3 regions of the Listeria aquatica genome follow, and region 1 is predicted to be linked to each of the others. Evidence: predicted binding sites of a transcription regulator. Region 1 holds the regulator's gene; each other region holds the start of a gene.
The links. The regulator Rex, encoded in region 1, represses fermentation and respiration genes when NADH is low (regulators of the CRP and FNR family bind a similar motif). The targets are predictions, from matches to a motif close to TTGTGAAATATTTCACAA.
Positions count from the first base shown of each region.

Region 2: HB912_RS08180 (L-lactate dehydrogenase) is a predicted target of Rex. The motif match lies at 4,025-4,042, and genes of this name have one in related genera.
Region 3: adhE (bifunctional acetaldehyde-CoA/alcohol dehydrogenase) is a predicted target of Rex. The motif match lies at 4,522-4,539, and genes of this name have one in related genera.

Region 1 is NZ_JAARRM010000004.1:101,900-112,553, reverse strand. It holds gene HB912_RS10265 (magnesium transporter CorA family protein) at 1-474, opposite strand, end outside; gene bcaP (branched-chain amino acid transporter BcaP) at 630-2,018, opposite strand; gene HB912_RS10255 (LTA synthase family protein) at 2,225-4,060, shown strand; gene HB912_RS10250 (DUF2238 domain-containing protein) at 4,174-4,893, opposite strand; gene HB912_RS10245 (redox-sensing transcriptional repressor Rex) at 5,010-5,651, opposite strand; gene HB912_RS10240 (ABC-F family ATP-binding cassette domain-containing protein) at 5,955-7,916, shown strand; gene glmS (glutamine--fructose-6-phosphate transaminase (isomerizing)) at 7,964-9,772, opposite strand; gene HB912_RS10230 (hypothetical protein) at 10,190-10,654, opposite strand, start outside.
Region 2 is NZ_JAARRM010000002.1:464,744-475,397, forward strand. It holds gene mfd (transcription-repair coupling factor) at 1-2,295, opposite strand, end outside; gene pth (aminoacyl-tRNA hydrolase) at 2,410-2,964, opposite strand; gene HB912_RS08175 (50S ribosomal protein L25/general stress protein Ctc) at 3,139-3,765, opposite strand; gene HB912_RS08180 (L-lactate dehydrogenase) at 4,101-5,039, shown strand; gene HB912_RS08185 (DUF956 family protein) at 5,117-5,494, opposite strand; gene HB912_RS08190 (PTS system mannose/fructose/sorbose family transporter subunit IID) at 5,645-6,559, opposite strand; gene HB912_RS08195 (PTS mannose/fructose/sorbose transporter subunit IIC) at 6,584-7,393, opposite strand; gene HB912_RS08200 (mannose/fructose/sorbose PTS transporter subunit IIA) at 7,427-8,419, opposite strand; gene ptcA (putrescine carbamoyltransferase) at 8,983-10,005, shown strand; gene HB912_RS08210 (APC family permease) at 10,076-10,654, shown strand, end outside.
Region 3 is NZ_JAARRM010000001.1:970,357-981,010, reverse strand. It holds gene HB912_RS04830 (ABC transporter permease subunit) at 1-682, opposite strand, end outside; gene HB912_RS04825 (ABC transporter ATP-binding protein) at 679-1,596, opposite strand; gene adhE (bifunctional acetaldehyde-CoA/alcohol dehydrogenase) at 1,755-4,355, opposite strand; gene HB912_RS04815 (hypothetical protein) at 4,685-5,083, shown strand; gene HB912_RS04810 (putative polysaccharide biosynthesis protein) at 5,192-6,805, shown strand; gene HB912_RS04805 (P-loop NTPase family protein) at 6,852-7,367, opposite strand; gene HB912_RS04800 (NAD(P)H-hydrate dehydratase) at 7,384-8,220, opposite strand; gene HB912_RS04795 (NUDIX domain-containing protein) at 8,326-8,643, shown strand; gene pepV (dipeptidase PepV) at 8,829-10,241, shown strand; gene dat (D-amino-acid transaminase) at 10,327-10,654, shown strand, end outside.

The DNA.
Region 1 (10,654 bases):
GCGAATGATTTCATTCAAGTAACGCAAATAATAGAATGATACAGCATAGAGAATCATAAGTAAAAACTGCCCACGCTTATGTGTATCGAAGTATTTTTCTGTTTTATCCGTTCCAACATTTTCTAGTACTGGTATTTTCTTGAGTGTAACCGTCATAATCACTTCATGTGTCAAAATAATTCCAATCGGTAGGGTTTCATACATTTTATATCCCATTTCATCTTTTGAAACATACGGACAGTCTACAATCACAAGTGAATGTTTAAAGGTTTCAACCTCTCGCTCCATCTCTACCCGCGAGCGTTCTTCCGTATCGAGTGCATCGAAAAAATAGTCATGCGGAATCCCATATTTTTCACATAACTGGTCAACTTCTTCATCCGTCGGTGCCGTTACTTTAATCCAGCAGCTTGAATTTGGTGCATCAATCTGTTTGATTTTATGTTGCTCATCTGTTTCAAAGAACTCAATCATATTTCTTCCCTCGCTTCATAGAAACTCTCCTTCTATATTAGCAATTTTTCCGCGTATTGTCGCTTTTATTTGTTTATTACAACAGATGCTATCTTATCACTCAATACAAAAAGATGCAAAGACGTTTACTACTGAAACATCTTTGCATCTCTTAGTTATTTATTTAGCTGACTGTGCCGCTTTCCGTATAAGAAATAAATCAGTAAACCAATTGCGAACCAAATCCCACATACAAGCCATGTGAGGGGTTGGAGTCGTGTTATTAGGAACAAGCAAAGTAAGGTTGAAACGATCGGCAAGACAGGATAAAATGGTGTTTTAAAGCCATCTTGCGACACTTCTTTATTTTTTCTAAGGAATAAAATTCCAAATGAAACCATCATGAAAGCAAACAGTGTCCCCATATTAACAAGCTCTGCTAAGCGGCTTAAAGGAACCACACCCGCAAAAAAAGCGATAATCGTTGAATAAATCCATGTATTTTTCACTGGCGTATGATGCTTAGGATTCACTTCTGCCATCATTTTCGGGAGCAAACCATCACGACCCAGTGCGTATACAAGACGTGTTCCACCATAAAGCATCACGAGAATAACGGTCAGCATTCCAATAACAGCACCGAGTGAAATAATCCCCGCAACCCAGTTTTGGTCAATCAACTGCAGCGCAAACGCAACAGGATCAGAAACATTTAAATTCTTGTAAGATGCAATCCCCGTAAGGACTACAGAAACTGCCATGTAAAGTATCGTACATACAAGAAGTGAACCGATGATCCCTATTGGCATATTTCTTTTCGGATTTTTCACTTCTTCAGCTGCACTGGATACAGCATCAAATCCAAGATAGGCGAAAAAGACAAGAGCCGCGCCATTTAAAACGCCAGAAAAACCAAACGGCATGAAAGGCTGCCAGTTAGATGGTTTTACATAAAATACACCTACAATAAGAAATAACAGGATAACTCCAATTTTAAGAAATACGATCATTGTATTAACGCGTGTTGATTCTTTGATTCCTCGAGTTAGTAAGAAAGCCACTAAAAAGACGATTAAAATAGCTGGAATATTAATATATGTCCCGTTTGCAGGATCAAAAGAATTGGAAAATGCGGCTGGAATTTCGATATGAAACCCTCTCAAAAAGGCATTTAAATAGGAAGACCAACCACTTGCAACAGAAGCCACTGCTAGCCCGTACTCAAGCAAGAGCGCCCATCCAAGTAGCCACGCAATAAATTCACCAAAAATCACATAACCATAGGTATACGCGCTTCCTGCAACAGGTACAGCAGATGCAAATTCAGAATAGCACATCGCTGCAAGTGCACAAACAACAGCCGCAATCACAAATGAAAAGACGATGGCAGGTCCTGAATGAAGTGCAGCAACAGTTCCAGGTAAAATAAAAATCCCAGTTCCAACAATGGCCCCCACACCTAGCAAAATTAAATCCATTCCATTTAAGGTTTGTTTTAATTGGATACTTCCACTTTTATTTTTGTGAATTAAATCATGAATCGGTTTTTTTCTAAAGATAGACAAACTTTTTCACACTCCCTCTACTTCAATACAACTTTTTTCTATCATACATTTTTACACGTTAAAGTTCAATAGCATTAAAGAAATAAAATTATTTTTTATTTGACGAGAATATTTGTACTTATATCGGGTTTGTTGTAAAATAGCTATAATTGGAAAAGTTGCCTTTGTACAAATCCATTATTTTAAAATAGAAAGAGGCTATAGCATTGCTAATCATTTATCTTCTTTTAATCGTTGGTCAATTTGCATTTGCTTATTTTCAAATTTTTCAAGACCCAAGCTTTTTTAGCTTCATAGCAGATTTGGCTTTCGTTTTTCTCATTCTTCTATTCGTTCATGCATTCGTCAAAGAACGTTATCATATTTACGTTTACGCTTCGCTCACCTTTATTGTTGGCGTACTCATGTTGGTATTCGTTTTATATAGCCGCTTCTATCATGAAATTCCAACCTATCACAGCTTCTCGCTAATTGGCGAGGTTGGCGTTGTAAAAGATAGTGCCTCAAGTTTACTTAAATGGTATGACTGGTTGTTCTTTGCTAATTTATTGCTTTTCCCTGTCGTTCTTTACTTACGACTTAAAAAACACGTTGCTTTTAAATCTTTTCGAATCAAGCGTAACTGGTTTGGGGCTCTTGCTTCTATTTCGGTTTTACTGATCGGACTTTTCACTTACGACATGATGAATCAAAACATTATCAGTGATACAAAACGTGCTGAAAAAATGGGCGTGTTTACTTTTAACCTCGCCACTGCTTTTACCGGAACCGCCCATGTTCGTGCAGCTGATTTAAATGCTCAAAATGTTCAAAAGCTAAAAGGAATAACACCGAAGAAAAATCCTAAATATTTTGGAACAGCTAAAGGAAAAAACTTGATTATCATTCAATTAGAATCCTTGCAGCGGAATTTGACAAGTGTCAAAATAAACGGGCAGTCTATTACGCCAACGCTTGACAAATTGCAAAACGAAACGCTTTACTCTGATTCGTTTTTCCAAACCGTTTCAAAATCAAACACAGCTGATGCGGAATGGTCCGTTTATACTTCTACATTCCCAAGTGGCTACTACACGAACACACAAACTTATGGAGACCGAGTCATTCCTGGCTTGCCACGCGTTCTTGGAAAGAAAGGTTATACATCTGCTACGTTCCATACAAACGATGCAAGCTTTTATAACCGTGAGAATTTCTATCCAGCAGTTGGTTTTGATAAATTTTATGATCGTTCATTTTTTGGAGACGAAGACAAAATTGGATTTTCTGCAAGTGATGAAGTCTTGTATAAAAAATCACTGCCTGTTCTTGAAGAGCACTATACAAATAAAGAGCCTTTTTATGCCCAGCTTATTTCTGTAAGTTCACACATGCCGTTTAAAATTCCAGAAGAAAAACAAGAATTGACACTTCCAGCTGATCTTGAAGGCACGGAATTAGGAGATTACTTCCAAGCCGTACATTATGCGGATAAACAACTTGGTCAATTTATTGATGAACTAAAGGCAAAAGGAATTTGGGATGATTCTGTTGTTGTAATGTACGGTGATCACCATATTATCGACACGACAGCACTTCCTGACAATCAAAAGAAATATATTAATCGTTCCTCAGAACTGAAAGCTCAACCTGCTGATGATTATCGTATTCCATTTTTCCTTCATGCTCCTGGGATTGAAAAAACTGGGAAAATCAATAATATTGGTGGGGAAATTGATGTAATGCCAACGGTTCTAAATCTTCTTGGTATCAAGACGGATAATCAAATTATGTTCGGGGAAGACATTTTAAATTCTAAGACAAACTTTGTTCCTGAGCGTTATACAATGCCTGAAGGTAGCTATTTTGCTAATGATTATATGTACGCGCCAGATGAAAGTTTTGAAACTGGGAAAGCCACCCACTATGATGGCTCTAAAATGCCACTAAACGACTCCATCAAAGAACGCTTTGATGCTAGTCGGAAGTTGTTGCAGTACTCAGACAGCTATGTGGAAAATTTCCCGAAACAAAAAGATGAAGAAAAGCAAGAGGAGAAATAAAAAACGAGACTAACTAGCCAAAAATAAAAGAACAGAAATCGTTCAATGAAGCCATTTGTAGAAATGGTAGATTTAACGATTCTGTTCTTTTTTGTTTTATTCCGAGCTTATTTTCATTTGGTTTTCTTCCAATTTTTCCGCTTAAAAGTAAATTGCTTCATCCACGGTAAGCCCTTCTTAAGCGCGATATAACCAATTATCGCAATAACAAGTGCTCCTAAAATATCTACAATGATGTCTCCCATCGTATCAGCAAGTGCTGCCCGTCCAACATAAGGCGTGCCTCCTGATGATTCAAAGCGTTGCATGTTAAGTCCAAGTAACCCATCAAACGTGTATTCATAGACTTCCCAAAATGCGCCAAGTGTGACTGCGAAACAAAAAGAAAAAACAGCTACAAAGCCTGGCTTCATTTTCAATACAACATTTTCATTGAAGTTCAACAAGCTTACAAAAGAAAAACCTATCGCTCCTAGCATCGCACCACTGAAAATATGCAAAATTTTGTCCCAATAAGGAACAATCGAATAAAACTTTTGAATCGTTCCTAAATAAATGGAACCGTAAAGGAAAATAATAAACAATAAATACACGAGTCCAGGAATTTCAAACTTAAAACTTCTTGCAAGAATTGACGGAAGCGCCAAAATTAAAATCCCTAAAATAATTTCGACCAATAAGAAAATATAGTCACTTTGTAAAGTTACTTTTGGGCCGTGTACGGGTTGCTCAACAGGTGCGGTGAAAATCTCAAATACCGTAAAAACAAGTGACACCGCCATTGACGCAAAAATAAATAGTGCTACCCACTGCGTCCAGTTCAATTTTTTAATCCAGTTCATTCTTTTGTACCTCCCAATCATTTTAACAAGGCTCTCCGCCTTTCTTTACCCAAAAATAGTCAGAAAAAAACCGACATGATTTTCTCATGCCGGCGCAAAAGCTTTCTTTAATTTTTGGAAGGATAATTTTCCAAGAAATAAATGAGCGTTTGCAGTTCCGTCGTCAAATCAATGTGGTGTACGCGAACTTGTTTAGGAACGCTGATTCTCGCTGGGGTAAAGTTTAAAATTCCTTTCACATCAGCTTCTACGAGCTTATCTACCGTTTCCTGAGCTTCATCAGCTGGAACCGTTAAAATGACTACTTCCACTTGATTTTCTTTCAAAATCTCTTCCATATCATTTAAATGATAAATTGGAATTTCTTGTTGAACCGTACCCACTTTGGCAGGATCAACGTCAAAGGCTGCACAAACGCGGATATTGTTGTTTTTCATGAAGTTATAATGAAGCAGAGCCATCCCAAGGTTTCCGACTCCAATGATGGCTACATTAGTTTCTTTATCTTGACTTAATGTTTTACCAAAAAAATCAAGTATGTAAGAAACATTATAGCCATACCCTTTTTTCCCTAACGCTCCGAAGTAAGAGAAATCACGACGAATCGTTGCAGAGTCCACTTTCACAGCTTCGCTTAATTCCGCTGAAGAAACGCGCTCCTTGCCTGATTCGTAAAGATATTTCAAATAACGATGATAAAGCGGTAAACGCTTCGCCGTCGCCTGCGGGATTTTTGTTGTTTCATCCATATTCTTCATTCGTCCTTTCTACCTTAAAATTCACTTTTTTGACTACAAATCTGCAGTTAATTTAGTTTGAAGCTGTTCTTACTTTCACAATGCTTGCTTTACTACTATAAACATTTCACAAGCAATGCACAATCTTTTTGCTCAAAAAAACCAAAAAAAGTACTTAATTGTTTAATTCAACAGACCGTTCTATTTTATTTTACTGTAAAATCACAAATAAAGCTAACTATTTCACATAATTTTTTTATGTGATTGCATGATAAACCGCTTTAAGCTAAACTAATAGAGATGGGAGAGAGAAAAATGATTCTATTACAAGCGCAACAAATTGCAAAATACTTTGGCGCAGAAGTGATTTTAGAAAATATAAAACTCGAAGTGAAAACAAACGACCGGATCGCGCTTGTTGGCCGAAATGGTGCTGGGAAATCGACACTTCTTAAAATTATTGCCGGACAAATCGGCTATGATGCAGGAACCATCTCACATCCAAAAAATGTGCGGATTGGTTACTTGGCACAAAACACTGGACTTGAATCAAGCAAAACCATTTGGAATGAAATGCTTGCTGTCTTTGATGATTTATTGGAGCTTGAAAAAGAGATCCGTATGATGGAAAAACGCCTTGCAGATACTAGTTTATATGAGGACCCTGAGTCTTCAAAACAAGCGCTTGAAACCTATGATAACTTACAGCATCTTTTCAAAGAACGCGGTGGTTATACGTATGAAGCAGAAATTCGTTCCATCTTGAACGGCTTTAAGTTTTATCAAGAAGACTATGATAAACTCGTCTCCTCGCTAAGTGGCGGGCAGAAAACACGACTTGCGCTTGCCAAACTACTTTTATCAAAGGAAGACTTGCTGATTCTTGACGAACCTACCAATCATCTTGATATCGAAACACTCGCTTGGCTAGAAAATTATTTACAAAACTATGCGGGCGCGCTTTTGATTGTTTCACACGATCGCTATTTTCTCGACAAAGTGGTCAATCAAGTTTATGAAATCAGCCGTACGAAAATGCAGCACTACACGGGAAACTACAGTCGCTACTTGGTTCTCAAACAAGAAAAACTAGAACGTGAATGGAAAGAATTTGAAAAGCAACAAACTGAAATTGGAAAACTTGAGGATTTCGTTGCCCGCAATTTGGTTCGCGCTTCAACCACTAAACGAGCGCAGAGCCGCCGAAAGAAGCTTGAAAAAATCGAACGTCTGGACCGGCCTGAGGGAGCGGAAAAAGCGGCTCACTTTGGTTTTCAATTTGAGCGTGCCTCTGGAAACGATGTTTTATTTGTTGAAGAACTTGCAATCGGCTATGACAAAGAAAAAACAGTTTCGAAAAACTTAACCTTTGAAATGAAGCGTCAAGATAGTCTTGCACTTGTTGGACCAAATGGAGTCGGAAAATCGACATTGCTCAAAACGCTAATCCAAGAACTTTCTCCACTAAGTGGTAGCTTTCACTTCGGTGCAGGCGTGAAAATCGGTTATTATGACCAAGAGCAGGCGAAACTTTCTTCAAACAAAACCGTACTGCTGGAGCTTTGGGACGACTATCCCGAGCTTGACGAAAAAGTCATTCGAACAACACTCGGCAATTTTCTTTTTTCTGAAGACGATGTTTTAAAACTAGTTTCTACACTGAGTGGTGGCGAAAAAGCCCGACTTGCTCTTGCCAAACTAACCCTTCTTGGCGCTAACGTACTTATTCTTGATGAACCGACTAATCACCTTGACATTGAGAGTAAGGAAGTACTCGAAGCGGCTTTAATTGATTTCGCTGGAACGATTCTTTTCGTTTCACATGATCGCTATTTCATTAACCGGATTGCTTCTAAAGTCGTTGAACTGAGTCCAAACGGAGCTCTAGTTTATCTAGGCGATTACGACTACTACCTAGAAAAACTAGCATACGAAAAAGAAATTGCTCAACTTGAATTTGAAGAAAAGCTTCAAACTGGCCAAATTGAAGAAAAAAGTGTTTCTGGTAGCAAAGAGTCCTATCAAAAAAGTAAAGAAAACCAAAAATTGTTCCGCCAAAAAACTAGAAAACTTGCAGGGGTTGAAACCGCGATGGAAGATGCCGACAGCAAAATTGCGGAGCTTGAACAGCTTCTAACACAACCTGATGTATTTAACGATCATGAAAAAACGCTACAAATCACAGAGGAACTAGATAGCGTAAAACAAGTAGCAGAGGCACTAATGGAAGACTGGGAAATTTTAAGCACGGAAATTGAAGAACTAACTGAATCATAAAAAAAGACAAGCTCGTAGATACTCTACGAGCTTGTCTTTTTTTGATTTTATTCAACCGTTACACTCTTCGCTAGATTACGTGGCTTATCCACGTCACAATCCCGATGAAGAGCGGCGTAGTAAGCTAGCAACTGACAAGGAATGACGCTAACAAGCGGTGTTAACAATTCATGAACGTGCGGTAACACCAACTGATCTCCCGGCTGTTCTAAGCCTTCCATCGCGAAAATACAAGCATTTGCTCCACGTGCTAACACCTCGTTTACATTTCCGCGGATGTTCCAGTTGATATTTTCTTGCGTAATAATCGCAAAAACAGGCGTTTCATCTTCAATGAGAGCAATGGTTCCATGCTTCAATTCCCCACTTGCAAAGCCTTCCGTTTGAATATAGGAAATTTCCTTCAACTTAAGCGCCGCTTCCATAGCTACGAAATAATCAACACTTCTACCGATGAAGAAAGCATTGCGTGTTGTTGCTAAAAATTCACCTGCAATGTGTTCCACAAGTTCCTTGCTTGAAACCATCGCTTCCATGGCCGTCGCTGCGATCCCAAGTTCCGATACAAGATCAAATTGAATGGCAACTTTATTTCCCCGAGCACGCCCAGCCGCTACAGCCAAAATGCTTAACACTGCTACTTGTGCTGTATAAGCTTTCGTTGAGGCTACCGCAATTTCTGGACCAGCATGAAGATACATGGCTTGATCTGCTTCCCGGTCAAGCGTTGATCCCGGTACATTCGTAAGCGTCAAAGTCCGGTACCCCATTTCTTTCACTTTCACAAGAACTTGACGGCTGTCAGCTGTTTCCCCGCTTTGCGTAATGAATAGGAATAACGGATTCTCTGAAAGAAGGGGCATATTATAACCAAACTCACTTGAAATATGCACTTCTACAGGAATTCCTGCTAAACGTTCGATTAACACTTTTCCTACATAACCTGCGTGGCTACTTGTTCCACAAGCAATAATGTAAACACGGTCTGAGGCAAGAAGTTCGTCAAGTACGGCTTGATCGACTGAAATTTCACCAGTATCATTTTGATACGCTTGAATGATACGGCGCATCACAGCTGGCTGCTCATCGATTTCTTTTAACATATAATGCGGATAAGTGCCCTTTTCAATATCAGAAGCATCGATGGTCGCAGTAAATGGAGCACGTTCTACTTCTTCCCCATCAAGTGTTTCAATTTCAATTTGATCGCGCTTCAAAATAACAAGTTCTTCATCAGCAATTTCAATAAATTCACTTGTTTCCTTTAATACAGCCATTGCATCACTTGCAATCACATTAAAATTAGTCCCAGTGCCAATTAAAAGCGGACTTTTATTCTTAGCTGCAAAAAGAGTATCTGGTAGGTTTTTATCAATAACACAAATTGCATAAGAACCGTGAAGAAGCCCTAAAGTCTTACGAATTGCTTCTTTAGTTTCCAATCCTTCTTGCGCAAATTTTTCAATGAGTTGAACGATAACCTCTGTATCTGTATCACTTTTAAAGAGTGCACCCTCTAGATATGTTTCTTTTAGTGAAGCATAGTTTTCAATAACGCCATTATGCACAATAACAAACCGTCCTGATGCGCTTTGATGCGGGTGGGCATTTTCTTCACTTGGTTTACCGTGAGTCGCCCAGCGTGTGTGACCAATCCCAACTTCACCAAACGCCTCATTTCCCACTTTCTTACGCAAATCTACAATGCGTCCTTTTTCTTTAATCACCGTTACTTGTTCATGGTCTAATAGCGCAATACCCGCTGAATCATAACCACGATATTCTAATTTTTCAAGTCCGTTTAATAAAATCTCTTTTGCATTATTTCTTCCAATATACCCAACAATTCCACACATAATAAAAAGCCTCCAATTAATTTAAGGCAGACAAATCCAATTTCTCTACTGCCTCCTATTTTTCACGTTCCCTTGGAGGTTGTCATGCACATGTTCTTTAGCGCTCTGTTCAACCAGTCACCTGATTGGTTTGTAGCTAAAGCATAACGACTGCATGCACAGCCGGGAGACTCCCGCCGAATTCTCGATTAATCTCCTCCTCGTCAACTGATTTCAGATAAGCCGGAATTTCACCCGCTCATTTATAGACTGCAATCAGTTCTGGCGCTTTTATTTAGTTTTTAACGATCCTCCTTTTTCTTATCATTCAAGGAAACTTCTCTAAGTTTACAATAAAATGTATATGCCGTCAAGCATGACAATTAGTCATTCTAACAAAATTGGTCTATACAAAAAAGAACGTAATGCCTCTTGGCATTACGTTCTTTTTTTACCAACTAATTGGAAGACTCCAGAAAGAGTTGCAAATAAAGCAATTAATAAATTGATGCCAAAAATGCGATTTTCTCCGTTCCCAAATTTCAAACCATTTTTAGCCGCATAGCGCATCCACTCGTCAAACCAGAAATAATTCGTCAAATAAATAAACCCAATTCCTAACACAATCCCTGCCAAAAGGTAAGAACCTTTTCTAAAAGTCCAAATTGCCGCCAGAATAAGCAAGATAATGCATACCCCCGCAAAAACTGCATCAAAATCGTTACTGAATAAAAATGGATTATTTTTCGCCGGACTACTATATTCCATCACAATAATAATTAACGCCCAAATAGCAAGTCCCGCAGCTAGTAATGCTGTTATTGCCCCAGAAATTCGCCATTTTGTCTTCCACGCTTCACTTTGTAAAACCGAACTCGTCGAATCGCTCATCCGAATAAAAAG
Region 2 (10,654 bases), on a different contig from region 1:
TTTTTCTTTATGTGTTACACCGAAGCGTTGCTCTTCATCAACCACTAGAAAACCTAAATCGCGGTATTTAACATCTTTCGAAAGCAAGCGGTGTGTGCCAACAACAATATCAATCGTCCCACTTGCAAGTCCTTTTATAGTTTCATTTTGTTCTTTTCTCGTTCTGAAACGGCTAAGCAAACCAACATTGATCGGGAAACCTTGAAATCGTTCTTTCATCGTTTCAAAATGCTGCTGGGCAAGTATCGTAGTTGGAACTAAAAATGCCACTTGTTTCCCGTCCATCATTGCTTTAAAAGCAGCTCGAAGCGCCACTTCCGTTTTTCCATAACCCACGTCTCCAACAAGCAACCGGTCCATCGGGCGAATTCGTTCCATGTCTTTTTTGATTTCCTTAATCGAACGGAGCTGGTCATCTGTTTCTTGGTACGGGAAGGAGTCTTCAAATTCCCGCTGCATGTCGCTATCTGGACTGAAAGCAAAGCCTTGTTCAGCTTCACGCTCTGCGTATAATTTAATCAAATCATCAGCAATATCTTGCACAGAAGCTTTCACTTTCGTCTTCACGCGCTTCCATTCGCTTCCGCCGAGTTTATTAAGTTTTGGTGCTTTCCCCTCTGCACCAACATACTTTTGCACAAGCTCAAGCTGTTCTACTGGAATAAACAGTTTATCTTCCCCTTGATAAACAAGCAACAAATAATCTTTATGGACGCCGCTAATTTCAAGTGTTTCCATACCAACATACCGAGCAATCCCGTGATTAACATGGACAACATAATCGCCAACTTTAAGTTCTGAATAGCTTTGAATTCGTTCCGCATTCGAAAGTTTTTGACGTTTTTTTGCTTTTTTCACTTGCTTGTTAAACAATTCCGTTTCGCTAATGATCGCAACTTTTGAAAGCGGCAGTTCAAAGCCATTTTGGAAGCTGCCAATCACAAATTGGATGACCCCATATTTGGGAACATCTTCCTCGCGTTTTAATACAACGCTTTCCATATCATAATCCGCAAGCGTCTGCTGCATTTTTTCCGCTCGTTCAAGGGTTGGCGCAAGAATCACGACCGCATAATTATTTTTATGCCAGCTCGTCACTTCAGTTTGTAATACGGACATCTGTCCGTGAAACTGCTGCATTTGTTTATAGACAAAGTTAGTTGTTTTTGAAACTCTAAGACTACCTTGAGTTTTCTGGAATAAAGTTAAATAAATTTTCGGAGAACGGTTTTCTTCCATTAAATCATGAAAATGGTGCCCAAGCTGCACGTCACGAACAGTTTCAAGTCGACTAAGCGTCTCTGTTTGCCACTCAGCTTCTTCGCGCTCTAACCCCTCATCTGTCTCTTGAATACGCGCAAATTCGTCTAAAACGAGCACAGTGTTTTCTGCCGCGTAATCAAATAGCGAAGCCGGGTCCGGGTAAGCTAACCCAATGTATTTAAAAAACAAATCTGGCTTGATACCTGAACGTAGCAATTCAAGATCCGTTTCGATATTGCTTACAAGCGCTTCTTTATCTTCCGGATTTTTCATATTAGAAAGCGTATCCGAGAGACCTTTTTCAAGTCGTTTCACAATATCTGGAAAATAAGCAGCTTCAAGCAAAATTTCTGTTGCAGGTAAAATTTGGAACTCTTCAATTTTATTTTGCGAACGTTGTGTTTCTACATCAAAGTAACGCAGTGAGTCAATCTCTGTATCAAACAGCTCAATTCGAATCGGGTATTCTTCTGTAATTGGGTACACATCAATGATACCACCACGAACGCTAAACTCACCCGGCGTATTGACCATGCCACTCATAGAGTATCCCATGGTAACAAGGCTTTCCTTCAACTGTTCCGGTTCGATTTCTTCACCTTGAACAAGACGAAGGTTATACTTTTCCCAAAGCGAAACAGGCGGAAGCAATTTCCTCAACCCTGAAACTGGTACAACAACAATTCCCGGGCGCTTTGAAAGCAAGAAATTAAGCGCTTCAACACGCTGTCCACGAAGTTCCGGACTCGATACGCTAAGCTCTGAGGAAATGAGTTCATCGGCCGGATATAAAAACAAACGATCACTATCCATTAGCGATAAAAGATCGTCATATAATTTTTGCGCATGATATAAATTATGTGTAATCAAAAGTACCGGACGCTTTGTCGCATTCTCAATGACACTTGCAAAAAGCGCACGTGCTGATCCTGAAAGTCCTGTAACAAGCTGAGATTCTTTTTTATTTGCAACCGCGCTTACAATATCGCGGATTTCTTTTTGGTCGTAGATTAGCTGTTTCAAGCCCTTCAAAACGATCCTCTCCTTCAATCCAATCTGGCTTCTTTCTTTTTCTGAAAATTCCTTCTTTCTGAAACGAGTAAGGCAGCATGCCAAGCGGGCATTCGGAAACCCGACCAAGCATGCTTAATTATAACGATTCATAACATCAATAAAGGGTAGCTTCACAGCATCTTCAATTGCATCCGCACTTTTTTTAATCGCAGCAATCATTTCCGGCTGCTCAACTTTACTAAAATCCCCTAATACATAGTGAATAATTTCACCGTGCTCCGGGCGATCAATCCCCACGCGTATCCGATCAAACGATTGCGTCTTCAAATGAGCAATCAACGACCGCATACCGTTATGCCCGCCAGCACTTCCTTTTTGCCGCAATCTAATTTTCCCGATTGGTAAGTCCAAATCGTCATAGACCACAACCAAATCTTCTATTTCAACATTATAATAATCCATCAACGGACGCACACACTCCCCAGAAGCATTCATGAAAGTTAACGGCTTCACAAGCATCACTTTTTCTCCATTAATAATCGGCGTACTGATCATTCCATTAAATTTCGTGCTTTTCCATGGTGTTTGAAAGCGAAAACTCAGTTCATCCACTACCATAAAACCTGCATTATGCCGTGTTCGTTCATATTTCTTCCCGGGATTACCGAGTCCTACAATCATCTTCATTGCTATTCTCCCCGCTCAATAAAACCACTTCACCTTGCGAACTGGTTTTCACTCTGTAATGATTATTTGTTTGATTATAACATGATTCTAGTGGTTTTTAAAGTTTCCGCCACTCCACAAAAAAAGCGCAACACCTTACGGCATCGCGCTTTTACTTTCATTTTTCAAACGTAGTTATTCAACCGGTTCCTCAGCAGTTCCATGAGTAGCCTCTGGTTCAGGAGCAGCTGTGTCTGCTTCCACTTCTTCTTCAACACGTGGCGCCGCAACCGTTACGATCGCTTCCTCACCATCTGTAATTACTTCATAATCGGAACCTGCCTCAAGATCACTAACAGCAAGCGAGTCCCCAATTTCAAGTTTCGAAATGTCGACTTCAATTGATTCTGGAAGTTTGTCTGGTGTTGCTTTCACATTTACTTCATATAGAACTTGCTGCAATACGCCGCCAGCTTTCACACCAACAGATTCACCAACAAGGTCAATCCGAACCTCAGCTTCTACTTCTTCGCTCATATTAACAGCAAGGAAATCAACGTGAATAACTTCATCTTTAATAGGATCTTTTTGATATTGATGTAGCAGCACATTAAATTTTGAGCCACCAACATTTACAGCGAATACTGCGTTCTTTCCGTGTTCACGTACCGCTTTGATTAATTCAAGTCCATCAACCGAAACAGGAACGTTTTCAGTTTTATAACCATAAATAATCGCTGGGATACGTCCAGATTCACGTACTTCTGTCACTTGTGAATGCGGTTTCGTATCTCTTTTTTGAACTTCTAATGTCGTTGCCATAAAAAATCCACTCCACTCATTCAATTTGTATTCTTTAACAACTAAAGTTTACCCCACTTGTTTGTTTTTAAACAAAATGTTTATCTTCCCATAATTAATGGTAAACAAAAACTAGAGTGAAACTTTGTTATTACTCTTCTATTGTATCGCAATTTTTCGAGCTCTCAAAATTTTTCGCATCATTATTTGGAATGAAAAGGATTACAAACTGTATTATAGCGCTTACAAAATTTCATTAGTACAAATTTCCAAATTAAGGACGTTCATAGTTTCACAAACTGTAATAAAATGTTATACTGTGTTAGTAAAAAGTTTTCTAAGGAGGAAGTTGTATGATTAAAGACCACCAAAAAATTATTTTGATTGGTGATGGCGCTGTGGGTTCTAGCTATGCATTTGCGTGCGTTAACCTTGGAATTGGACAAGAATTTGGTATCATCGACATCGATAAAGATAGAACGATTGGAGATGCAATTGACCTTAGCCACGCTGTCCCGTTTTCTACACCAAAGAAAATCTATTCCGCTAATTATAGCGATTGCGGCGATGCCGATCTAATTGTTATCACAGCAGGTACTGCACAAAAACCTGGTGAAACTCGTCTTGACCTAGTAAACCGTAATATCAAAATTATGAAAGGAATTATCGACGAAGTCATGGCGAGCGGTTTTGATGGGATCTTCCTAATTGCATCAAACCCTGTTGATGTATTAACTTACGCAACTTGGAAATTCTCCGGACTTCCAAAAGAACGTGTTATCGGTTCCGGAACAAGTTTAGATACAGCTCGTTTCCGCTCTTCAATTGCTGACTATGTAAAAGTGGACGCTCGAAATGTGCACGGATATATTCTCGGGGAACACGGCGACACTGAATTCCCAGCTTGGAGCCATACAACTGTTGGTGGACTTCCAATCTCCGAATGGATTAAAGAAGACGAACAAGGAGCGATGAACACGATTTTCGAAAGTGTTCGTGATGCTGCCTACGAAATTATTAACAAAAAAGGCGCTACATTCTACGGAATCGCCGCTGCACTCGCACGTATCACACAAGCCATTTTAAACAACGAAAATGCTATCTTACCTCTTTCTGTCTATCTAGATGGTCACTATAATTTAAACGATATCTATATCGGCGCTCCAGCTGTTGTTAACCGCCGTGGTGTTCGCCATATCGTTGAAATGAAATTAACTGAAGAAGAACAAGCAAAAATGAAAGCTTCTGCAGATACACTGAAAAAAGTGCTTGACGACGCAATGAAAGAACTCTAAGTTTGATCCATACAAAAACAGGTCGAAAATTTCGGCCTGTTTTTTTGCATCTATCATTAATAAAGATAAAGACGTTCTTATTTTTTCTTCTTAAATTTAGACTGGAAAGCTCGTTTAATGACATCAAAGAAGCTTTGCGAAGGAACCATATTAGCCGGATCGACATATACGCGAATCGCACGAAGTACGAGCTTTGGTTTCTTAGCCGAAAAAGTATAGGTCCCATTGCGTTTTGTTTTAATCGCAAAGCGCGGAATCCATTTTCCTCTAAGCATCACTGAAACGATGACTTGATCCACTTCTTCCCAAGGGATTTGAATAAACTTGCGCACATCTCGAGAATTAAAAAACTCAAATCCTTTGTCGCCAATCATGATTTTCCCATAATCTGTCAGTCCAGTAAACGCAGTAGCATCCTCCGTTAAGTCGACTTTCGTATTGATCGATTGAACCAATTAGCCTCGCTCCATTTCTTATTATTTATTTCATTTAATTATACGTTTCTTTCTTCAAGAAGCCAATAAAAAAGCGGCTGATGCAACTAATCACCAACCGCTCAAAGCAAGCTTCTACATTTTCCAAGCAGAATACCCGCCGAAAGTTTCTTATAGAAGTCCGATTACGTGTCCACCAATACCGACAACGAATAGACCAAGGATAATGATGATCGGGCTGACTTTCTTTCTAAGCAACCACATACATAAGAATGTAAGAAGTAGCGGAACAAGTCCAGGAATCAAATTATCCAAGTTATCTTGTAAAGTTGTAACTTTGACCCTTGTAAGTGATAAACCAGCATCTTGCTGTTCAAGGGCTTTTTGAATTCCTGCGGCACCTTTTGGAAGTTTATCCCAATCAATATACGCACCATCATCTAATTTAACTTTAGAGATAACCGGCATAAACTTGATCGAAACCCACCTTTCAACAAGCCCGGCGAGCACAAACATACCAAGTATCGATGCACCTTTTGTAATATTTTGCAGCAAACCACCAGAAAGGTCTTCTGTAATTTTAGAACCAGCTTTATAAGCAAATTCTTGTGTATACCACATGAAGCCCCAACGGATAATATTCCATGCAACGAAGAAAATGATTGGTCCAAGGATATTTCCACTCATAGCAAGTGAAGCTCCTAGCGCACCAAGCATTGGACGAACAGTAAACCAGAACACAGGATCACCAACACCTGCAAGTGGTCCCATCATACCTACTTTAACCCCTTGAATTGCTACATCATCAACTGGAGCACCTTTCGCACGATCTTCTTCCAGTGCTAGTGTTACCCCAAGAATAGGAGAAGCAATGTATGGGTGAGTATTAAAAAATTCAAGGTGACGTTTTAACGCCGCAGAACGATCTTCTTTTGATTTATATAATTTTTTAATTGCTGGAATCATCGAGAATGCCCAGCCGCCATTTTGCATACGTTCGTAGTTCCAAGAACCTTGGATAAACGTTGAACGCCAAGCGACTTTCAGACGATCTCGTTTCGTTAATTCAATTTTTTCTTCTGCCATTTTCTTTTCCTCCTTTTTTCCAGATTAATAATCGTTTAGTATATCGCCAAGCGGATCATTGGAACTGCTTCCGCCGCCTCCACCGCCATTTGAGTTTCCACCCATTTTGGAAAGTTGCAGATAGATAAGCGCAAGCGCAACACCGATTGCTCCTAGCGCGATAAGTGTAAGTTCGGAAATCGCAGCGAGGACGAAACCAAGGATGAAGAATGGCCAAACTTCTTTTGTTGCCATCATGTTAATAACAAGTGCATAACCAACGGCTACGACCATTCCCCCACCGATTGCCATACCATCTGTTAACCAAGCTGGCATTGATTCTAGGAATGATTGCACTGTATGTGCTGGAATGAAAAGAAGTGCTGCTGCAGGAATTGCAATACGTAAACCTTGCATACAAACCGCTCCAATGTGAAGCCATTCAATCCTACGAATGTTCCCTTTTTCTGCCGCACCGTCCATCAAGTGAACGATCGGAACAGCTAGCGTACGAACGATCATTGTTAAGAAAAGACCTGCTACTGCAAGTGGAATTGCAATAGCAATCGCTGAAGGAATCCCACTAACACCTTGTCCGCCTAATACTAAAATAATTGCTGATGCAACGGACGCAAGTGCAGCATCGGGAGCTACAGCTGCACCAATGTTTGCCCAACCAAGCGCGATCATTTGAAGAGTTCCCCCAAGAATGATTCCCGCTGTTAAGTTACCAGTTACTAAACCGATTAACGTACATGCCACAAGCGGTTGATGGAATTGAAATTCATCCAAAATCCCTTCAATCCCCGCAAGAAAGGCAACAACTATTACTAAAATCATTGATATTATAGTCATAATTGACCTCCTACTTTTTTATTTACGTTACTTCTATTGTTTTTTTAATTCTGCTTCTGCTTTTTTCAAAAGTTCATCAATGTTTCCACGTGAATCATTTGGAACTTTACGAACATCGAATTTAACACCTTTTTCTTTCAGTTTCTCGAAAGCATCGACGTCTTCTTGTCCCATCGAAAGAACCTTACTTACAACGACTTTCCCAACAGAGTGCGCAAGCGAGCCAACGTTCACTTCTCCAATGTCAACGCCACCTTCGACAACACGTAACACATCTTCAGGATTTTCAAATAATAAGAGTGCTTTCGTATTTCCAAAACGTGGATCTTTTGCAATTTCGATCATCTTATTAATTGGAATAACATTCGCTTTAACACCTGGAGGTGCAGCTTGTTCAATTAGTTTTTTACGAAGATCATCTTTTGAAACCGCATCTGATACAACAATGATTCGGTTTGGAAGTGTTGATTTTGTCCAAGCTGTTGCCACTTGACCGTGAAGCAAGCGAGAGTCAATTCGCGCTAAAACAAACTTGATTTTTCCGTCGCCAACAACCGTTCCAGGCGCAAGTGCTTCTTTTGGTTGTGCATCAGCTGGAGCTCCTCCTGCTGTTTCTTGTTTCGGTTCAAGTTCTTCCGGTTTGATACGGATACCTTCTTTACCAGTTTCGATAATATGTGCAGCAATTTCTTGCGCTGATTCCATTGTAAAACGGGAAGCATATGCTTCGATCAGCATCGGAAGGTTAAGCCCTGCCACGATTGCCCATTTATCTTTGTGGTCTTCAAATAGGTTATTTGCTTGGTTAAATGGAGTACCACCCCAAAGATCGACTAAGAATAGTACTTCATCTTGATTATCAAAGCTAGAAATGGCTTCTTCCATTTTCGCTCTAACATCATCTGGTCCTTCATTCGGCATCAAAGTAATCGCTTTAACATTTTCTTGTTCTCCGAAAATCATGGAACCAGATTGTAAGATCCCTGCAGCAAATTCCCCATGGGTCGCGAGGATAATTCCTACCATTTTTTTACCTCCTAAATAGTTTAATTTTTTCCAAACAGGCGAGCTAAGTTAGTTTCAGATAGCTTCCTGCTCAGAAGACGGCTCTCCCTTTTTCAACCGCCCCCCTTCAAGTTTTCAAATCCTTCTACTAAAGCTACGCAATAAAAAGTTTTACCGCTTCCATTTTCATCGCAACTTCGCCTAAATATTATATTGCAAGTTCCGTGCCAACTTAGTGTATTAAAAATAGAATTCCTTTATATCAGCCATTTTTAATGATTTTTCAAACTAGAAACTGTTAGTGTATCATAAATCAATACGGTATCGCTTCTCAAATTTCAGTGTATTATTTTACAAATTAGTGTAGCCTCTCTCCTTTTTCCCGCAAAAATATAGTTTCTCCTTTCCGTTTGCATTTGCATCTTTGTTACTCAAAAAGTAACAGGTTACAATCTTTTTTCCTTCGTTTTTAAAGCTTTAAAAAGCATTTCCAAACAAACTTGCATATACTATGATGTTGCTGTGGCAAAGAAATACTCGAGTATGCCCGTGTGATTCCCAAACTTACTTTTGAGGTGAAACTAATGATTAAAAAAAGAGACTACATTGATACGAACGATTTTACAAAAGAAGAGATAGTGTATTTAATTGATTTGGCATTAAAACTAAAAGAAGCAATTAAAAGTGGCTATTATCCCCCTATTTTACGCAATAAATCACTTGGTATGATTTTCGAGCAATCTTCAACGCGGACTCGTGTATCTTTTGAAACTGCGATGACTCAACTTGGTGGTCACGCTCAGTACCTCGCTCCTGGTCAAATCCAGCTCGGCGGACACGAAAGCGTCGGCGATACAGCGCGCGTTTTATCACGCCTAGTGGATATTTTAATGGCACGTGTTGAACGTCACGATACAGTCGTCGCACTTGCCAACGATGCAACTATTCCTGTCATTAACGGAATGAGTGATTACAACCACCCTACGCAAGAACTCGGGGATGCGATTACAATGATTGAACATCTTCCTGAAGGTAAACGAATTGAAGACTGCAAAATCGTCTTTGTCGGCGATGCTACACAAGTTTGTGCTTCAACTATGTTCATGGCTACAAAACTTGGAATGGACTTTGTTCAATTTGGACCAAAAGGATTTCAACTTAAAGAACATCACTTAGAAATCGGTCGTAAAAACTGTGCAATTTCTGGCGGAAGTGTTTTAGTAACAGAAGATGCTGATGAAGCACTTAAAGATGCTGATTTCATTTATACAGATGTGTGGTACGGACTTTATGAAGCTGAACTTTCCGAAGAAGAAAGAATGAACGTGTTCTATCCCAAATATCAAGTCAATATAGATCTAGTGAAAAAAGCTGCGCCACATGTCAAATTTATGCACTGTTTACCAGCAACACGTGGCGAAGAAGTAACCGATGAAGTTCTTGACGCACCTTTTTCAGTTGTACTTGACGAAGCTGAAAACCGCTTAACCGCAATGCGCTCACTTCTCGTTTATTTCCTTAAACCTTATCTAAACTATGCGGAAGAAGCTACTTGCACAAAATTCGATGCTGACATCCAACAACTACTCAGGAACTATGTTGACTGAGTATAACTAAATAACCATCCAGGAAGAAGGAGCTTTTCCTTCTTCCCACTTAAAAGAGGAAGTGGTTTTTTTGAAAAAGAAAAAGTTTCGCTTGTTTGATGCAGTTCTCATGGCTGTCTGCGTTATCTTAGTCGTTGAATCCGCTGCCCCAGCAGCCGCTATTGGCTCTTCCCAATTTTTCTGGTGGATCGCCTTGCTCATTTTGTTTTTCCTCCCTTACGGACTCATATCCGCGGAGCTCGGAACTACCTATGATGATGAGGGCGGAATTTACGACTGGGTGAAACGTGCATTTGGAAACAGATGGGGCAGCCGTGTTGCTTGGCTTTACTGGATTAATTATCCAATTTGGATGGCAAGTCTCGCCGTGCTATTCATGGAAGTAGCTACACAAATTTTCAAGCTACATCTAAGCACGCCTATCTCTATCCTCATCCAACTACTATTTATTTGGCTCGTTGTGCTCATCAGTTGTTATCCAGTCAGCGACAGTAAATGGATTTTGAATTTAGCAGCTTTTTGCAAAGTCTTCATCATGTTGAGCCTTGGTATTTTAGGCATTTATTTTGCTGTCACAAAAGGACTTGCTAACGACTTTTCTGGAAAGGCACTCTTACCAAGTTTCGACTTGAATAGTTTGTCTTTCATC
Region 3 (10,654 bases), on a different contig from region 1:
GCGGTAAGCTGTATGACTCGCTACCAAGCATAAGTGAAAAGAGCAAGGAAGACACGAATAGTACAATACTTGAAATTACTGCATAAATAATACATATGATCAGTTTCGATGCAAGAACTTGTGAACGAGAATAAGGTCGCGTTAGAAGCAATTTGATTGTTCCGCCAGAAAACTCAGAGGCGACAATGGTACTCGCTATGATAACAACTAAAATTGTTGCAATACTAGCTTCTTGAGCTAAACTTCCGAAAAATTGGGCACCATCTGGTCCTCCAGCGGATTCAAGAGGTGTTTTTCCTTTATCGGCATAAACTTGATAGTAATCAATTTGCCGCTGTAGCTCTTCCTTAGTTTGTTTATCAGTGACTGCTTTTTTTTGCATTTTCAAAGCGGATACAGAATCTTTTGGCGAAAGTACTTCTGTTCGAATTTGCTTTGCCTTTTCACTATCGTTTTTAGCGATACTATTATATTGATCTTCAGAAATGGGCTGACCAGAAGCATCAAAATGCTGGGTAACACCACGAGGAGCTTCTCCTGAACCCTCAGAGGTATTGATCGTTTTATTAACAAAGAATAGTAGCAGTGCCATTAAAAAAACCATGAGAACGAGAACAAGTTGCATGATCCAGCTGGATTTACGAAGCAATAATTTTTGCCATTCATTTTTTATTAAGTTCATTTAGGTTCTCCCCCGTTCGTTAACGCTAAGAAGCGATCTTCAAGTGAAACATGAACTTTTGCAAGCTCCAAAATGTCAATATTAGCTTTTACTAGTGAGCGGGCAATTTCAGGAACGACATCACTAGCAAGTTCTAGCGTCAACTGCTGCTCTACTTGTGCCTTTATTTCAAGATCAAGAGATTCTAATACTAGTTTAGCTGCCTCGGGATCAGAAACTTCTAGCTGAATCGTTACTTTTGCTTCTTTTTCAAGATCGTGCATGCTTTCAATGTGTGTGAGCTTGCCATGATTGATAATAGCAAAGCGATCTGTAATTTGCTGAATCTCACTTAATAAATGACTCGAAATCAAAACAGAAGTCCCATTTTGTGCAAGTGACCGAATTAGTTCACGAAATTCGCGCATTCCTTGTGGATCGAGACCATTTGTTGGTTCGTCAAGAATTAATAAATCTGGCTCATGAATAAGTGCTTGGGCAAGTCCAAGCCGTTGCCGCATTCCTAGTGAATAAGTTTTTACCTTATTGTGAATAGCATGACTGAGCTTGACTTGTTCCACTATTTCCACGAAACGCTCTTGTGGGATATCTTTGCGACTCATTCGTGCAAATTGCTTTAAGTTGTTAAAACCAGACATATACATATAAAATTCTGGATTTTCGATAATCGCTCCGACATTTTTTATGGCATCTTTAAAATTTTCATCGACATTGACACCACTGATGTGCACCTCGCCACTTGTTTTTTTGATTAATCGAACAATGGAACGAATAATGGTTGTTTTTCCAGCACCATTTGGGCCGAGTAAACCAAAAACTTCCCCTTTTCGAACGTCAAAGCTAATGTTATGTACAATTTCTTTTTGCCCAATTTTTTTTGAGACATTGTCTAGTTGCAATACTGTTTCCGTCATTTTCTCACTCCTTCAGACAATTATTAATCAATCTATTTTATTATAACTAACATCAAAGAATCAGGGCATTAAGCCTAAGGTTGATTTTATCTACTACTTGAGTATGAGAAAAACCCCTCCTTCAAACGAAAGAGGGGAGAGCTCTCTTACTTTACAACTTAAACACCTTGGTAAGCTTTGATATAGATATCTTTTAGTTCGCTTACAAGTGGTTGTTTTGGATTGGCAGTTGTACATTGATCCATAAATGCTCGATCAGCAAGTGTGTCAACGACCGTGTCAAAGTCTTTTTTCGCCACGTTTTGTCCTTTAAGACTCATATCAATACCAACATCTTTTCCTAGCTTGATAACTGCATCTATAAGGGAATCCACACCTTCTTTAGTTGTATTTGCTTTTAGCCCGATGATTCGTGCAATTCGCGCATAATCTTCGTCTGCTTTAAAGCTTTCATATTTAGGGAATAGGGCATGTTTTCTTGGCTTTTCAGCATTATACCGGATAACATGTGGCATTAAAATTGCATTGGCACGACCATGCGGAATGTGGAATTCAGGCCCAATCTTGTGAGCTAAACTATGATTGATCCCTAAGAAAGCATTGGCAAATGCCATTCCTGCAAGGGCAGAAGCGTTGTGCATTTTTTCGCGTGCATCTTCATCGCCAGTAAGCACAGAGTCACGTAAATTTTCAAAAACAAGTTCAATAGCGCGGATAGAAAGACCTCTTGTATAGTCGCTCGCCATGACTGAAACATAAGACTCAATTGCATGTGTTAGTACATCCATTCCAGTATCGGCAGTGATATGCGCTGGAACAGTGGTTACATATTGACTATCGACAATGGCTACATCCGGTGTTAATTCATAGTCTGCAAGCGGATATTTAATGTTGTTTTCTTTATCAGTGATGACTGCGAACGGCGTTACTTCAGACCCCGTACCACTGGTTGTTGGAATAGCAACAAATTTAGCTTTTTCACCTAATTTTGGATATTTGAAAGTCCGTTTGCGAATATCCAAGAATTTTTGCTTAAGTCCAAAGAATGAAGCTTCCGGATGTTCATAGAAAAGCCACATTCCTTTTGCAGCATCCATCGCAGAACCGCCACCAAGCGCGATGATACAATCCGGTTTGAAGTCTTTCATCATTTCAGCACCTTTATAGACAGTTACATCGGAAGGATCAGGCTCAACATCAGCGAAGACTTGGCAAGCTACTTCGTTTTGGCGACGATTTAAGTGATCAATTACGACATCCACATATTTAAATTCAACCATTCCAGGGTCCGTTACAATGAAAACTCGATTTACATTTTCCATTTTTTGTAAATATTGAGTGGAATATTTTTCAAAGAAAATTTTAGGTGGAAGCTTGAACCATTGCATATTATTTCTCCGATCTGCGATTCGTTTAACATTTAGAAGGTTAGTGGCGCTAACATTTTGAGAAACGGAATTTTTCCCATAAGACCCGCATCCTAGGGTTAGTGATGGAATAAATCCATTATAGATATCACCAATCCCACCTTGTGCAGAAGGTGCGTTCACAATGATACGGCAAGCCTTCATACGCAGACCAAATGCTTTTTGAGCTTCTTTATCTGTTGAATGAATAACAGCAGAGTGTCCTAAACCACCAAATTCAAGCATTTCTTCAGCACGGTCAAATGCTTCTTTTTGCCCTTTTGCTTCAATAAAAGCAAGAACTGGACTAAGTTTTTCATGAGAAAGAGGGTAGTTTTTTCCGACCCCTTTAATTTCTGCAATTAAAATTTTAGTAGTTTCTGGAACTTTAAATCCAGCTTGCTCAGCGATCCAAGCAGGGGATTTTCCAACTACATTTGGATTAAGCGAACCCGTTTCAGGATGAATGACATAACTTTCTAATTTTTTAAATTCAGTTCCTTTTACAAAATAACAATCATTAGCAAGAAACTCTTCTTTGACCGCTTTCACGATTTCTTTATCAACAATGACAGCTTGTTCAGATGCACAAATCATACCCTGGTCAAAAGATTTGGATAAAATAATATCGTTTACGGCACGTTTGATTTTAGCCGTTTTATCAATGTAAGCAGGAACGTTACCAGGACCAACGCCGAGTGCGGGTTTTCCTGTTGAATAAGCAGATTTCACCATGCCAGCACCACCAGTTGCAAGCACAAGAGAAACTTGATCGTGATTCATCAATTGTTTTGTCGCTTCAATTGCAGGCTTTTCAATCCACTGCACACAGTGTTTGGGTGCGCCAGCTTTTACAGCAGCTTCATAAACAACACGTGCAGCTTCAGCCGAACAGTTTTGTGCACTTGGATGGAAAGCAAAGATGATAGGATTTCTGGTTTTAATCGCAATAATGGCTTTAAATAGAGTGGTAGAAGTCGGATTCGTTACAGGTGTGACGCCAGCGATAACTCCCACAGGCTCAGCGATTTCAATAACTCCATTTTGTTTATCTTCATTAATAATCCCAACTGTTTTATCATTTTTGATATTATTCCAAATATATTCAGTTGCAAAAATATTTTTAATACATTTATCTTCATATAAACCACGACCAGTTTCTTCAATCGCCATCTTTGCAAGCGGCATATGCTGATCAAGTCCGGCAAGTGCCATGGCGTGAACAATATGATCAATTTGCTCTTGAGTAAAGCTTTCGAATTCTTTGAGAGCATTTTGTCCATTAGTTGCAAGCTTATCAATCATTTTTTGAACTTCTAGAATTTCACGACTTGTTTCTTCTTTAATCGCCATTTTCTTTTCCTCCTAATCTTAGGGACTTTTTTCGTCCAAGTAAGACATTTGTTGTCCCTGCTGCTCAAAAAAAATTGTGGCAGTCGACTTTGCCTCATTTCTTTTGATGTATTATCTTAATTACAAACATAGTATAACTTAGCAAAAAAAGTTTGTAAATAGTTTCACGTGAAAACATTCACAAATATATAGAATTTAAGTCGATTGAACTAAAAGAGAGGTCTTTGTTAGGTCTTTTATCCTTTTTGGTTTTCCATGTTAGGATTGACCGAGAAAGGGTAGCTATGGTAAAGTTTCTAGTAATAAAGGAGAGGAAAAACGTGCAAGAAATGTATTTAAAACAAGCCAAAACGATCTCACTGATTATCGCCTTACTTTCACTTCTTCAGGCACTGCTTGCCATCATCGGTTTTGTATCAGTACTTTTGACCTTACCAGCTATGAAAGTCTCGCAAACCATTATTCGAGAAGCACTCATCAATACATCTATCAATATCATTTGTTTTCTATTATTTACTGTTTTATTTTTCGTTGTTTACAGACGACTTCGAAAGGGTGTCACAACAAGCATAATCGTTCAATTTCTATATATTGCTTACATGATTTTTTCCGTCATTTTAGGCATTGTAAATGGTGGCTTTTCTCTGCAAGGTGTGCTTGTGCCACTTATGCTTATTATTTTAGGAATTGCTTCTGCTTATTCGATAAAAAAAGTTGAACGCCACTAAAAAGAGCAGCTTTTTCCTGTTCTTTTTTAGTTCCTTCTTTTTTTTTAAATCATTAAATGGTAAAGTAGACAAGAGATTATTTTAAATTAAAGTAAAGGAAGTTTAAGGATGGGTTCGAAATTACTTCGCGGAACATTTATCTTAACTCTCGGGACACTGATTTCTAAAGTGCTCGGGATTTTGTACGTTATCCCGTTTTACGCTATTATTGGCGGAGATAAACCGGCATTACTATATAACTTTGGCTATGTGCCGTATCAACTTTTTTTGAGTGTAGCAACAGCAGGAATTCCACTTGCCATTGCTAAATATATTGCCAAATATAATGCGATGGAAGAGTATAAAATCGGACGACGATTATTTAAAACTGGCGTTTACTTAATGATTCTTTCTGGTATCATTTGTTTTATCGCGATGTATTCTCTTGCACCTTTCCTTGCTAGTCTGCAACAATTAGAGGGAGGGTATAGTCTTGAAGATGGTATCCGAGTGATTCGTGCAGTGAGCTTCGCACTTCTTATTATTCCTGTAATGAGCTTATTGCGTGGTTTTTTCCAAGGATACAATTCAATGGGTCCCTCGGCTGTTTCGCAAGTTGTCGAGCAAATCGTTCGGATTGCTTTTTTACTTGGCAGCACGTTTGTTGTTATGTATATCGTCAAAGGTTCGGTTGTGACAGCTATTAGTTTAGCTACATTTTCTGCATTCGTTGGAGCCCTTGCAAGTTTAGCTATTTTGATGTGGTATTTCACTAAACGAAAAAAGGGACTCGATCAAATGCTTCTAGAAGACAGAGGAGAGCTTCGAGTATCCATTCCAACGCTTTACAAGCAAATTATTTTGTCAGCTATTCCTTTTATTATTGTCGGTTCTGCAACTTCACTCTATCAGCTGATTGACCAATTTACACTTGGGCGCGTCCTGCAGTATATAGGGCTTTCCGCTCACAAAGTCAATAGCTATGTTGCGATTATTAACTTTGATATCCAGAAGCTTATTTTGATTCCAGGAACGCTTGCGATTGCTTTTTCAATGGCATTAGTTCCGCTTGTTACAGCCGCTTATGTTAGAAAAGAGCATGAACAAGTGAAACGTCAGTTAAATGATGTATTTCAAATCTTGTTGTTTCTGACGATTCCGGCATGTATTGGGATTACTTTGCTAGCTCGTCCGCTTTTCACTGTCTTTTTCCAAGCAAGTGATGCCGGAACAGCGCTCTTACAGTTTTCCGCACCATTTGCGATTCTTTTTTCACTTTTTAGCGTAACAGCTGCCGTTTTGCAAGGAATTGATGAGCAACGATTCACTGTGTTAGGTCTATTGTTAGGTTTACTCACAAAGTCCGTTTTACAAATGCCACTTGTTATGTTGTTTGAAGCCAAAGGTTCTGTTCTAGCCACAGGGCTTGGGTATGCAGTTTCTTGTATCTTTATGATTATGATTATTAAACGCTATGCACATTTTTCTTTTGCCCTTATTGCAAGGCGTGTGACCTTATTTTCTTTTTTAACCTTGATTATGTCACTTGTTGTGGGTATTTTCTATTTCCCACTTGCACATATTTTAAGTCCGGACCACAAAATTACAGCGTTTTTCCTAATTCTTTTGTGTGGAGGAGTCGGGGCCGTTACTTATGCGCTACTTGCCTTTAAACTACATCTTTCAGACAAATTGTTTGGACCAAGAGGAACACGTGTCCGTGAAAAACTGGGAATCAAATAAAAAAGCTTTCGTGCCAAGGCACGAAAGCTTTTTGCGTAATCTAGCTTCAAACTTTTTGCTTGCTATACACCATTAGAAACCGCTCAATTTCCCGAGTGCTTTTTAAGACAACAAGTTTCTCTTCTGGAACTTCGGCTAATTTTCTGAGGATCGCTTTGCGTTTTTTCGGATAATCTAGAACATACTTGTAGAAAGAAAAATCAATCCGTTCTGGGCAACCTTGTGCAGAATCAGGACGAACTTTTCCGAGACTTAATAGATTTCGTTTTAGAACACGGTAAAAATAAATTCGTCTAGGTAAATCCAAGAAGACTGTCAAATTAGCTTCTTGGAAGCGTTTTGACCAAGTCTCCGTATAGTTACCTTCCATAATCCACTCTTTGTGTTGTGTGATCAACAGCTGAACCTTTTCGCATAATTCCTGCTTAGAGATTTCCACCCAGCCAGGCTTAAAATAAAGGCTATCAAGATGAATGGGTGAAAGATTGACGGCTTTTCCAAGTTTTCGTGCAAGCGTTGATTTTCCAGAACCAGGTGGCCCGATAATATTCAGTTTTACCATGTTGATTTCCTCCTCATTAAGGATAAGGGGTGTCAGACATTTCACTAAAGATCTTCAAATAGTAAGGGAGTTCTTTGGCAATATCACTTGGTAAAACAATAAAACGTTTTTTTGCTAAAGTGTCGCCAATATAACTGTGAAAAAAAACACCAGATAAAACGCCTCCAAGTGGGGTAGAAGCCTGTTTCATTAGACCTGCAATAATTCCTGCGAGCGTATCCCCCATGCCGCCAGTTGCCATGGCAGCTGATCCATACATATTTAACCAGATTTCGTCTTCCGCATAAACCTTTGTCCGGTGTCCTTTTAAAATGACTACAGCTTGGAGGAGTTCTGCACATTCGAGGTTATTTTCTGCATCTGGTGTACAGTTAACAAGACGTTTCCATTCGCCAGCATGTGGAGTGAAAAACAAAGCGGCACGAGGCTTCGGTAAATCTTCTTGAGCATAAAGTGTAATCCCGTCGCCATCAATAATAAGGTTTTGCTCCTTTTTAACGCCACTTAAAACGATCTCCATTAGGCGATAGGCTTCGCCGTCAAGACCGAGTCCAGGGCCGACCAAAACAGTATCAAAAGTAGGCAGTAAGCGAACTAACTCATCATGATTCGTCCAATCTAAAAACATACATTCAGGAAGTCTCGCGTGTAGGGCGGAACGATTTACCGGATGGCTTGCGAGTGTTGTAAGTCCAGCACCACTGTAAACGGCACCTTGTGCAGCAAGAATTCCAGCACCGCCATACATCTCGTTTCCGGCTATGATTAACACTTTTCCGTATAAATTTTTGTAGCCCTCATCGTCTCGCTTTGTAATAAAACCACTAATGGATTTTGGGGTGATTTTTTTCATTGGAATTCACGCTCCTTCGTAAAAATTGGATTTTCTAAAATACGGGCGTTACAATACATTTAATGATCCAACTTCATTTTATCGAAAGAAGGAGGGAATTGTAAAATGAAACCTGTCATTCCGGCGGTAAAAGCTGTTATTATTCAAGGGAATTCCTTTCTTGGTTTAAAAAAATCGGGAATGGAACAAGAGGTTTATGATCTTCCCGGCGGAAAAATGGAATACGGTGAAACGCAAAGGGAGTGTCTTATACGCGAAGTGTTTGAAGAAACGGGGCTAGGTGCATCACCAGTTCTATTGTATGATACGTGGAACGTAATTTTTCCTGATTATCAAATTTCAGGTGTTTTCTATTTGGTAAAAACTGAGAATATAAAAGAGATACATCTATCTAGAGAGCATCAATCATATAAGTGGCTCTAGCTTTCTGAAAATGGTTTAAACGATTTAGATATTGCGTATAGTAAGCAAATGAGCCATTGGAATTTCGATTCAATTATTGAATTTATGAAATAATTTAAGTCAAATTAAACAGTTTCTGCTTTTCTCTCTCGGGAAAAGGGGGTACAATGGAAGGGCAGAAGTTAATGATGGAAGGAATGAACGATATGAGCGAAATTAACTGGCAAGAAGAAATTGAAAAACGAAGAGAGGATTTTCTAAAGGATTTAGAAGGTTTACTTCGTATCCCAAGTGTCCGTGACGACGACGCAAAAACACCTGACGCTCCTTTTGGCCCTGATGTTAAAAGAGCATTGGACTATATGATCGAGCTAGGTAAAAAAGATGGGTTCACGACGAAGGAAGTAGGAAATGTTGCGGGGCACATCGAATACGGCGAAGGAAAAGAGCTTGTCGGTGTGCTTGGACACGTGGATGTTGTTCCTGTTGGGGATGGTTGGTCAAATGATCCTTTTGATCCTGTTTTAAAAGACGGAAAACTTTTTGCTCGTGGAGTTGCAGATGATAAAGGTCCAACAATCGCTGGTTATTATGCACTTAAAATCGTGAAAGAGCTTGGACTTCCGCTTTCAAAACGGATTCGTGTGATTGTTGGTTCTGATGAAGAAAGTGGCATGAGCTGTGTGGAGCGCTACTTTGAAACGGAAGAACAACCAACAATGGCATTTGTGCCAGATGCTGAGTTTCCAATTATTCATGCTGAAAAAGGGATTTCTGAACTAGATGTTTCCTTCAAGAAAAGCGAAAATGATGGTTATGAAGCCTTTAAACTTGAGTCACTCGAATCAGGTGCGCGGTATAATATGGTGCCCGATCATGCAAAAGCTGTCCTTAGTGAAGTTCAAGATAATGATGGCTTGAAACAAGAATTTGAAAACTTCCTTAAAAGTCATGATGTGACAGGTGATTTTAGTGTCACTGAGAAAAATATCACACTTTCGATTGTCGGAAAATCTGCGCATGCAATGGAACCTAATAATGGTGTAAATGCGGGACTTCTTCTTGTTGCTTTCCTTGGGAAATTTGAGTTAACTGGAACAGCGAGAGACTTTGTAACTTTTGGAAGAGATTATCTTTTCAACGATTCGCGTGCAACAAAACTTGGAATCAACTACGAAGACAAAGAAAGTGGCGAACTGACAATGAATGTCGGTATTTTGCGTTACGATCAAGTAGAAGGTGGAACATTTGGACTAAATTTCCGTTATCCAGTAACTGCTGATATGGACAAGCTCAAAAATAAAATGGAAACTGTTGTTTTAGAATACAATGGAGAGTACACACATTATGATGATTCTAAACCATTATTTGTTCCAGAAGATCACCCATTAATTCAAACCTTGCAACAAGTTTATACAGAACAAACAGGGGAAGAAGCAACTCTCCTTGCAATCGGTGGTGGAACCTATGCACGTCACCTTGAAACAGGCGTTGCATTTGGCGCTTTGTTCCCAGGTCGTGAAGATACGATGCACCAAAAAGATGAATTTAGTTATTTTGATGATTTGCTAAAAGCGGCTGCTATCTATGCAGAAGCTCTTTACAAATTGGCAAAATAAGAGGTATAATAAGAAAAATTTTACTGCTGCAGGTGCTTTTCTGTACCCTGTAGCAGTCTTTTATTAAATTGAAGGAGTGACGAAGATGAAAGTACTAGTCAATGATAAAATCGTAGAGCGAGAAAGTGTTGCTATTGACATGGAAGACCGTGGCTATCAGTTTGGAGATGGAGTCTATGAAGTTGTTCGTCTTTACAACGGTCAGTTTTTTACATTTGATGAACATATTGATCGCTTGTACGAAAGCGCAGCCAAGATCGACCTTGTCATTCCTTACGCAAAGGATGTCTTAAGAAACTTGTTACAAAAGCTTGCAAAAGAAAACAATATTCATACTGGAAACATTTACCTGCAAGTAACTCGCGGCATCCAAATTCCGAGAAATCATATTATTCCTGACGATTTTCCACTTG